3 regions of the Alkalihalophilus pseudofirmus genome follow, and region 3 is predicted to be linked to each of the others. Evidence: predicted binding sites of a transcription regulator. Region 3 holds the regulator's gene; each other region holds the start of a gene.

Region 1 (3,288 bases), 710 kb from region 3:
GATCGTACTTAACAGAGTTTGAGCTAGGGAGATATCGGTTATAAGAAATGCAGGGAGCTTGGTGAGCAGAGTGCTGTGTGTGATAACATATTGATCTGCTAAGTAGCTTATCACCGCTAAAACAATTGAAGCGATACTGTAGACAGCAGGGATAAACCAAAATTGATTTCGCAATTTTATTAATAGCGGATGCACATTTCCTCCCCCTCTTAACCCGTTTTATGTAGTATGTACGAAAAGGTTATCTCTTATTTTGGCAGGAATAAGAGCAGCAAATCTTGAAGAAGGTAAAGAAGTCCATATACGATTTTAAGATAAAAAAGGAGTGCATAACGATGGCTATTCAAAATCCAACAGATGAGAAAATCAAAGAGGTGCTACATACGAGTAAGCGCATTGCTGTTGTAGGATTATCCGGAAACCCAGACCGAACGTCTTATATGGTGTCTGAAGCGATGCAAAATGCAGGCTATACGATTATTCCAGTCAATCCTACTGTAGATGAAGTCCTTGGGGAGAAAGCAGTGGCAAGCCTGAAAGAAATTGACGGTGAAGTCGATATTGTTAATGTATTTAGAAGAAGTGAATTTCTACCCGAAGTCGCTCGTGATACGGTTGAAATCGGTGCAAAAACATTTTGGGCGCAGCTAGGGGTTGCAAATCAAGAAGCGTATGATTATTTAAAAGAGAATGATGTGGAAACTATTATGGACCGCTGCATTAAAGTAGAGCACGCTAAATTTAAATAAGCCTAAATAAAAACGTGCCTTATTATCTAGGCACGTTTTTATTCGTTTGATTGAGAGTAGTAGATGAGGTTATCGGTCCATTTTCCAAACTCATGTATGAATCCTTTTCTTATACACTCGTACTGCATGCCTGCTTTTTCAGCCAAGGCGATGGAGGCGTTATTATCTAGATTGATATGTGCTTCAATCCGGTGATAATTTAACTCCGTATGAGCGAGACGCAGCACTTCCTTTACGGCCTCTGTCCCATACCCTTTCCCCCAGTGTTGATTATGAATGGTATACCCAATTCTGCCCCAATGAAAGTTTTCTCTCATTAAAGTAGATACATCGATCACGCCTAAGTGAGTATGATCGCTCTTGTTAAACACACCAAATACATATAATGAATCCTCCTTGGCCATCCCTTGATGCCGGTTGACCAAGTCATAAAACCATTGTTCTGTGCACATACTCATATCAACCTGCCCCTCATCATAGAGGTGCACAGAAGGCTTCCGGCTTGAGTATTGGTTAAACCAATTCACATAATCATGGTACTGATAAGGTCTTACGATCAAACGTTCGGTAAACCCTGATAGTTGAAAAGTCTGCACGCATTAGTCTCCTCTACATTTGATATCTCAATTATTATAGCATGTGAGATCAATGGCCAATCGTCAATCTTTCGTCAAAATCCGCTATGACTTTTTTCATAGAAAAAGCAGGAATCCCTAAAAGAGGTTGCGAATACTGAAATAACAGCTACAATAGTAAAGGCAATGGTGAACGTGCATTAAACCACTAAATGAACACAGGTTAAAGACCCAATAGAAACATGTGTTCGTTTGTGCTACAATACAAGTAGCATGTTGAAAGGAGTACCAATCTTGGCTAAGAAACAACATCTTGATTATAACGATGACGCAATACAAGTATTAGAAGGATTAGAGGCGGTTAGAAAACGCCCAGGTATGTATATAGGAAGCACGGATGGACGAGGACTGCATCATCTCGTTTATGAAATCGTAGATAATGCTGTAGATGAAGCTCTTGCAGGATTCGGATCATACATAAAAGTTACGATTCACCGTGACAACAGTATTTCAGTCACAGATGAAGGCCGGGGTATGCCTGTTGGAATGCATAAATTAGGCAAGCCAACTCCAGAGATCATTTTAACTGTATTACACGCAGGAGGTAAATTCGGTCAAGGAGGCTATGCAACGAGCGGCGGATTGCATGGCGTAGGGGCGTCTGTTGTAAATGCCTTGTCAGAATGGCTCGTTGTTGAAATCAAACGCGATGGAACGGTATATAAGCAGCGTTTTGAAAACGGCGGTAAGGCAGTGACAACCCTAGAAAAACAGGGGACGACTAGAAAATCTGGTACAACAATTCATTTTAAACCAGACCCATCGATTTTCAGCGTGACCACATATAACTTTGAAACGTTATCAGAGCGGCTGCGCGAGGCTGCATTCCTTTTAAAAGGGTTAAAAATTGAGCTTTGTGACATGCGCAGTGACCAAGAGAACGAGATTTTCCATTATGATAATGGGATCGAAGCGTTTGTTGAATATTTAAATGAGGATAAAGAAACGCTGCATCCTGTTGTATCGTTTTCAGGCGAACACCAAGAGATTGAAGTAGAGCTTGCGTTTCAATTTAACGATGGCTATACAGAGAGTGTCTTATCGTTTGTTAATAATGTCCGCACAAAAGACGGCGGTACGCATGAATTAGGCGCCAAAGCTGCGATGACACGAGCAGTGAATGAATATGCTCGTAAGGTGAAGCTTCTAAAAGAAAAAGAGAAGAACTTGGATGGATCTGATATCCGTGAAGGCTTTACGGCTATTGTGTCTGTTCGAGTGCCTGAAGCAAAGCTGCAGTTTGAAGGACAAACAAAAAGCAAGCTAGGGACACCTGAAGCACGTTCGGCTGTAGATGGGCTTGTTTCAGAAAAGCTCTCCTATTTCTTTGAAGAGAATCCTGATATCAGCACGATGCTGATCAAAAAGGCGGTAAAAGCAGCTCAAGCGAGGGAAGCAGCAAGAAAAGCCCGTGAGGATGCGCGTAACGGTAAGAAGAGCAAGCGAAAGGATGTTCTCCTAAGCGGGAAATTAACACCAGCTCAATCGAAAAACCCTAAACGTAACGAATTATATCTCGTTGAGGGTGATTCTGCCGGTGGTTCTGCTAAACAAGGACGTGATCGTAAATTTCAAGCGGTTCTGCCTCTTCGCGGGAAAGTGATTAATACGGAGAAAGCTAAGCTTGAAGATATTATGAAAAACGAGGAGATCCGCACAATCATTCATACGATTGGAGCGGGTGTAGGGGCAGACTTTGACCTCGACGATGTGAATTACGATAAAATCGTTATCATGACCGATGCTGATACGGATGGCGCGCATATTCAAGTGCTCCTCTTAACATTCTTCTATCGCTATATGCGCCCGCTTGTTGAAGCAGGTAAAGTATATATTGCGCTTCCGCCTCTTTACAAAGTAAGCAGAGGAACAGGCAAAAAAGAAGTTATTGAGTATGCATGGGA
Region 2 (3,288 bases), 1.2 Mb from region 3:
TAGTTGAAGATGATGCAGCTGATAAAACAGACCACAGTGCAGGAAACCTCATTTGTACATTACCGGGAACAAAAGATGGGGTAGATGCAATTTATTTCACTTCTCATATGGATACAGTTGTACCAGGTAAGGGAGTTAAGCCGTCAATTAAAGATGGATATGTTGTCACAGACGGAACAACGATTTTAGGTGCTGATGATAAAGCGGGTATTGCAGCGATGCTTGAAGGGATCCGCGTGCTTAAAGAACAAAATATCGAACACGGGACGATTCAATTTATTATTACGGTCGGAGAAGAATCTGGACTTGTAGGTGCAAAAGCAATGGATCCTGCTCATCTAAAAGCGAAATACGGCTTTGCGCTAGATAGTGATGGACCTGTAGGTAATATTATTGTAGCGGCACCAACACAAGCAAAAGTTAAAGCCGTTGTACACGGCAAGACTGCACATGCCGGTGTTGCTCCAGAGAAGGGGATTTCAGCTATTACAGTGGCAGCAAAAGCAATCTCAAAAATGCCTTTAGGTCGAATTGACGAAGAAACGACAGCAAATATCGGCCGTTTTGAAGGGGGAAGTCAAACGAATATCGTGTGCGATCACGTGGCTATTTTGGCGGAAGCCCGTTCTTTGGTGAATGAAAAAATGGAAGCGCAAGTAGCGAAAATGAAAGAAGCGTTTGAACAAACGGCTAAGGAAATGGGTACAAAAGCTGACGTTGAAATTGATGTGATGTATCCAGGGTTTAAGCTAGGTGATGGTGATGAAGTTGTTGAAGTGGCTAAACGTGCAATGACAGCGATTGGCCGTACACCGGAATTACTTCAAAGCGGCGGAGGAAGTGATGCAAATATCTTCGCAGGACACGGAGTGCCGACTGTTAACCTTGCTGTAGGTTACGAAGAGATCCATACAAAGAATGAAAGAATGCCGATTAAAGAGCTTGTGAAGTTATCAGAAGCAGTAGTAGCGGTAGTAAAAGAAGCGGCAAAATAATTAAGGGGTAAAGAGACCGGTGGACTTAAGAAGATTCATCGGTTTTTTTCTATTTATAGGGAATCTTACATACATAAAAGAGGGCCAGATGATGTTAATTGTTTGTATGGTTTATAAATAAACAAACACGAGCAATCATGCAATCATCACCTGGTATACCTCGAAAACTTACTATCTATACTATAGCTCAAAGAAGTTTTTCTGGGATGTTTCGGCAGAAAGAGATAACGACTATATAGTCATTTTGCCGATCGTGCGGAATATTGCGTGGGTCCATACATTTGGATAAGTTCTAGTGTAAAAATGGCGATTGTTGCGGTGAATACCGTCCGAATTCTATGCTTTCTAACACCATTTCCTCACTGTCACCGATTATAGATGCAATTTGTGCAATCGTAGGTGACTTGGCATGTTCCTTTTTATATGCGTGGAGGAGAACGACAATGCGGTCGAATACATCGGCATAGCGCTGATCACATTTCAACTGATAGTGGGTCATAATAAGACACCTCCAATTTGCAGGCTTTCGACAAAAACCTTATCGTTTCGCCTGCTACTTTAACCTTATCTGAAATATACATGAAAGGCAATGTTTTTTTAAATAAAATCGCAAAAAAATATTGACTTATACTTTGTATCCTTGGTATGATACTAGTTTTGGCGAAAATTAAAAAAGTATGAGAATGGATTCTTTTAATTAAAATTGGTGATGGTACAGCAATTATTTTAGGACCAATAACTTTTAAAAACGAACATTCTTTCGTATAATTAAGTGTAAAGGAGTGGGATCATCATGAATCAAAGAAGAGTTATTTTTCATATTGATATGAATAGCTTCTATGCCTCTGTGGAAATGTCATATGATCCCACTTTACTAGGAAAACCTCTTGCGATTGCTGGAAATGTAGAAGAGCGTCGCGGAATTATTGTCACCAGCAGTTATGAGGCTCGTGCAAAAGGGGTTAAAACAACGATGCCAGTTTGGAAGGCCCTTCGTCTTTGTCCGGACTTAGAGTTAAGAAGACCAAATTTTGAGCGGTACAAAGAATCGTCCCGTGCTTTATTTGAGTTATTAAGAGAATACACTCCGCTTGTTCAGCCAGTATCAATTGATGAAGGGTATTTGGATGTAACAGCGTATCTGTCCAAAATACACCCTCTGCATTTGGCCGCAGAAATTCAACGCCGTATTAAAGTAGAGCTTGATTTGCCATGTAGTATTGGTATTGCCCCAAATAAGTTTTTGGCAAAGATGGCAAGTGACATGAAAAAGCCTAATGGCATTACCATTTTGAGAAAACGAGATATGAAAGAGAAGTTATGGCCTTTGCCAATTGGTGAGATGCATGGGATTGGAAGGCGCACTGTAGAAAAGTGGGAAAAGAAAGGGATCAAAACAATTGGTGATCTGGCACATGCTCAAATGGGAGATGTTCAAGCCTGGTTTGGAACAAACGGCCGAAAGCTTCACGAACGAGCAAATGGTATTGATCATCGCCCGGTAGACCCTGAAGCGATCTACGAATTTAAAACAATTGGCCATTCAACCACCTTAAAGCAAAATACTAAAAACATGGCGGTGATTGATCAAACGTTGAAGCAGTTATCCCAATCAGTCTCAAGGCGCCTTGAAAAAAAGCAAGTCTTTGCAAGAGGGGTCCAGCTGACGATCCGCTATCATGATTGGCAAACGATTACGAGAAGCCAGAAGCTCTCAAATCCTGCTCAAAAGCCTGAAGATCTCTATAAACAAGCTAAACAAATTTTCCTAAAAGCATGGAACCAAGAATCTGTCCGCTTACTAGGTATCAGCACATACGATTTGATTGAGCAGCAATATGCTTATAAGCAACTCGATCTCTTTCATTATCAAGATGACATAAAAGAAGAAAAGCTTTCTCATTTAGTTAAGGAAGTGCATGAGAAATTCGGAGAGCAGGCACTGCAAAAAGGATTGTCTGGCAAATGGAAAAGAAAAGAAGTAGCATCAACTGAAGAAGGGACGAGTTTTAGCAAAGATTTTCTAGAACCAGAATAATTCTGGTTCTTTTTTTTGTTTTAAGAATGCCCATGTAAGATGGGCAAGGACGTGCCGATATAAAGAATAAGAATATAAAAGGTCGATGGATAATCGAAACGAAGACCGGGAGCGTGAGCCACATGCAAGTCAATCACCTGCAGCAAATTCAAAATCAACAGCCAGAGCGGGCTATACCGTTACGTGAAGGTGATGTATATAAAGCAACAGTAAAAGAGAGAAAAGATCATAATGAAGCGCTTATCAGTATTAGAG
Region 3 (3,288 bases):
AAGTGAGGTGTATTGAGCTTTACGAGCTAATTTAGCTGTTTAAATCTTGATTTGATTTCGCTTCTTCATATTCACGATACCGGCGATGGACAGTGGCTTTTGAAACATCATAACCGAAACCTCTTAATGTCGCAGCTATATCATGAAAAGTTAATTTACGCTCACGAAGCCGGACAATATCTTCAATGGGTACTTCCTTTTTATCCCTGCCGCCTATTCTTTCGCCGCTTAGATTATCTTGAGGTCTATATCCCCTTTCCACCGCTGCCCTCATCCCTCGCTTTATTTTCAAATTATGTAATTTACGTTGATACTCTTCAACAATTGAGACGATATCAAGAACCATCGAATCTGCTTCCGATAGGCGCAGCTCTCCCTCATCCTGAATCGTATAGATTGTAATATCATCTTTTCGGAGCTGATGAAGGATAGCCATCTTCGCATGTCCGCGCCCAAGCCGAGTATCATCTTGGACCAAAACTGATTGTGCTTTGTCTTCCTTAATAAGGTCTAGTAATTTCAATATTCCTTCACGATCGATTTCATAACCGCTTGCTTTCTCTTCAATTACGTGCACCACTTCTAGCCCGTAATCTTCAGCTATCTTTTCTAATTCACTTTTCTGTCTTTCGATGGATGTTTGCTGTGTTTCTTTTTCTGTGCTTACTCTACAATAAATAATAGCTTGGTTATTATTTATCATTTTGCTTGTCTTTTTGTTCGTACGCATAGGCATACAGATTTTCAATCTCCTTTGTTGATTCATCTTTGTCTAAAGCATCTAATTGGCCGGCTTTTATAACTTCACCGTTTGAGAGCGGCTCTTGCTCATTATTAACTAAATCATACTCTTGTGCAATCGTATTTGTCATATCATCTTGGTCTATATTTCCGCCAGAGAAAAGAATCGAGCTATACATAAACATCAATGCGAAAACCGCAGTAATCATAATAAATAATTCTTGTCCTGAAAATTTTCTGATCATTTTCATCACCCCATAAGAATGTTTGTTCCCATTCACTATAAATGAGAACACTCGTTTGTGTCAAGCTAATTTTAGAACTTATGTTTGCATTACGTATGTTCGCATGGTACAATTTAGTCAAGAAGGAAACAAAAGCGAGGTGTTATTCGTGTCAAAACTATCAAAACGTCAACAAGAAATCCTAGATTACATTAAGATAGAAGTGAAGAAAAAAGGTTATCCCCCTTCTGTACGTGAGATTGGAGAAGCGGTGGGACTAGCGTCAAGTTCAACTGTTCACGGCCATTTATCTAGACTTGAGAAAAAAGGTTTAATCAGACGAGACCCTACCAAGCCTAGAGCAATCGAAGTACTAGAAATGGATGAGCTAGACCCAGTTGTGCATGAGAAGAAAACGGCTTACGTTCCGATTGTAGGTAAAGTCACAGCCGGTATGCCTATTACCGCCATTGAGAACGTTGAGGAATACTTGCCTCTTCCTGATCACTTGGTAACAAATGATTCCGTTTATGTTCTTGTTATCCAAGGAGATAGTATGATTGAAGCCGGTATTTACGATGGCGATATGGTCATTGTCCGTCAGCAACAAACTGCTAATAACGGCGATATCATTGTCGCAATGACGGAAGAAAATGAAGCGACAGTGAAACGCTTCTTCCGTGAAAAAGATTACATCCGATTGCAGCCGGAGAATTCTACTATGGAACCAATCTTACTAAAAGATGTAACGGTTCTCGGAAAAGTCATCGGAGTGTTCCGTACCCTTCATTAAATATTCATATAAAAGCTTGTCCTCAATACGCTTGTTCTCTATATTATGAGGACAAGCTTTTTTTATGATTGTATTTATAAAAAAAAGATGAAAAGTTTAAAAGCTAGAAAGCTTTCAAACTTTTCATCTATATGAACAAGAGTTTAAAACGCCCACGGCCTTATGAGCGGAGCATTGTGATCTTCTTTGCTCGTTTTATACCCTCTTCGTCTAAACTGCCGGTCCATCTCTCTTACCATCGTACGATATTGATTCTGATCCAACCGTCCATCTGCAAATAAGTAACATGCAAAGGCATACGCTAAAGCAGAAGTGTCAATATTTACGGTTACATCAACATCTGAATTTCCACTTTCATGAACGAAAGCTTTCGTTTCTGTTTGATTACGATTACGATGTTGCATCGTCATTCACCTCTCTTATGTTGAAATGGGCATTAGCTATGCTAATACCCATTAAATAACGGAATTATCTACGTGAACGTGCACGTGCACGAGCATAAGCTTCTGCATCTACGAAAACGTCTACTTCTGAGTTCCCGCTGTCATCTACATAAGACTCATTAAAGTTAAAGTTGTAGTTCTTATCCTTTAACGTATTTTCATTATCTACACGGTTGCGGTTCTTATTATGACTATCAACTTCTGCATTTAACCAAACACCAGCAACATCACGACGTCTTTCTCTTTTCTTACGACCCATTTTATTCTCCTCCTCAATTATGGTCTTAACTTCTTAGCTGCCTACCAAAACCAATTCCAGCATTTACAGCAATGTTTTCTTCTGCGGTCGCCTGCTACAGGACCTCTATCGCGATCCCTCCGGCGCCTGCGATCTTGATCACCTGCTACTGGGCCGCCGCCATCGCCGCTGCGTGCATTTGCTCTAGCAAACGCCTCAGTATCTACAAATACATTAACATTAGAGTTTCCACTATCTTCTACATAGGAATAGTTAACGTTATAGTTGTAGTTCTTATCTTTTAAAGTATTCTCATTTTCTACCTTATTTTCATTCTTGTTATTTGCCCATACGTCAGAGCCACCGTGATCACATTTCTTATGACACCACCACATAACTTTCCCTCCTTTTTTCTTGGAATACTTATATGTATGTCATGTAGTATGATAGCGTATAGACAAGACTCTAGTTTTTGTTTATTTTTTTACATTAATTTCATAAAAGCGTATGCGAAACATTTTATGGGATTAAAACTAATCAGATCTCAAGAAAGCATTATAAATGCAGTTTTTTTGTGAAGGAATATATTCAAAGCCTGACAGTTACGATGATCTACACGACTTGTGTAGATATATAGAAGTTGGTAAAGTTTAGAGGGATTAAGAAGTAAAGAAAACCCCTTTAACTGAGTTAAAGGGGTTAACTGTATTAATAAGATGACATATATTGCTCGCGCTCCCAAGGGTGAACTTGTGTGCGGAACATGTCCCACTCGATTTCTTTTGCTTCAACAAAGTGCTCCACTGCATGCTCACCAAGAGCTTTTACAAGAACTTCGTCTTTAACAAG

The links. The regulator LexA, encoded in region 3, represses DNA repair genes until DNA is damaged. The targets are predictions, from matches to a motif close to CGAACATATGTTCG.
Region 1: the regulator LexA is predicted to act here: its motif matches at 1,562-1,575, upstream of parE (DNA topoisomerase IV subunit B).
Region 2: the regulator LexA is predicted to act here: its motif matches at 1,745-1,758, upstream of PQ478_RS06465 (DNA polymerase IV).

The regions. Positions count from the first base shown of each region.
Region 1 is NZ_CP117835.1:1,781,024-1,784,311, forward strand. Features, by position in the region: gene PQ478_RS09535 (DUF2254 domain-containing protein) at 1-195, opposite strand, end outside; gene PQ478_RS09540 (CoA-binding protein) at 336-749, shown strand; gene PQ478_RS09545 (GNAT family N-acetyltransferase) at 788-1,345, opposite strand; gene parE (DNA topoisomerase IV subunit B) at 1,598-3,288, shown strand, end outside.
Region 2 is NZ_CP117835.1:1,247,099-1,250,386, forward strand. Features, by position in the region: gene PQ478_RS06455 (M20/M25/M40 family metallo-hydrolase) at 1-995, shown strand, start outside; gene PQ478_RS06460 (hypothetical protein) at 1,288-1,494, opposite strand; gene PQ478_RS06465 (DNA polymerase IV) at 1,786-3,033, shown strand; gene PQ478_RS06470 (hypothetical protein) at 3,156-3,288, shown strand, end outside.
Region 3 is NZ_CP117835.1:2,488,951-2,492,238, forward strand. Features, by position in the region: gene PQ478_RS13365 (YneB family resolvase-like protein) at 32-730, opposite strand; gene PQ478_RS13370 (hypothetical protein) at 693-986, opposite strand; gene lexA (transcriptional repressor LexA) at 1,135-1,758, shown strand; gene PQ478_RS13380 (hypothetical protein) at 1,902-2,162, opposite strand; gene PQ478_RS13385 (hypothetical protein) at 2,227-2,460, opposite strand; gene PQ478_RS13390 (hypothetical protein) at 2,502-2,834, opposite strand; gene glnA (type I glutamate--ammonia ligase) at 3,148-3,288, opposite strand, start outside.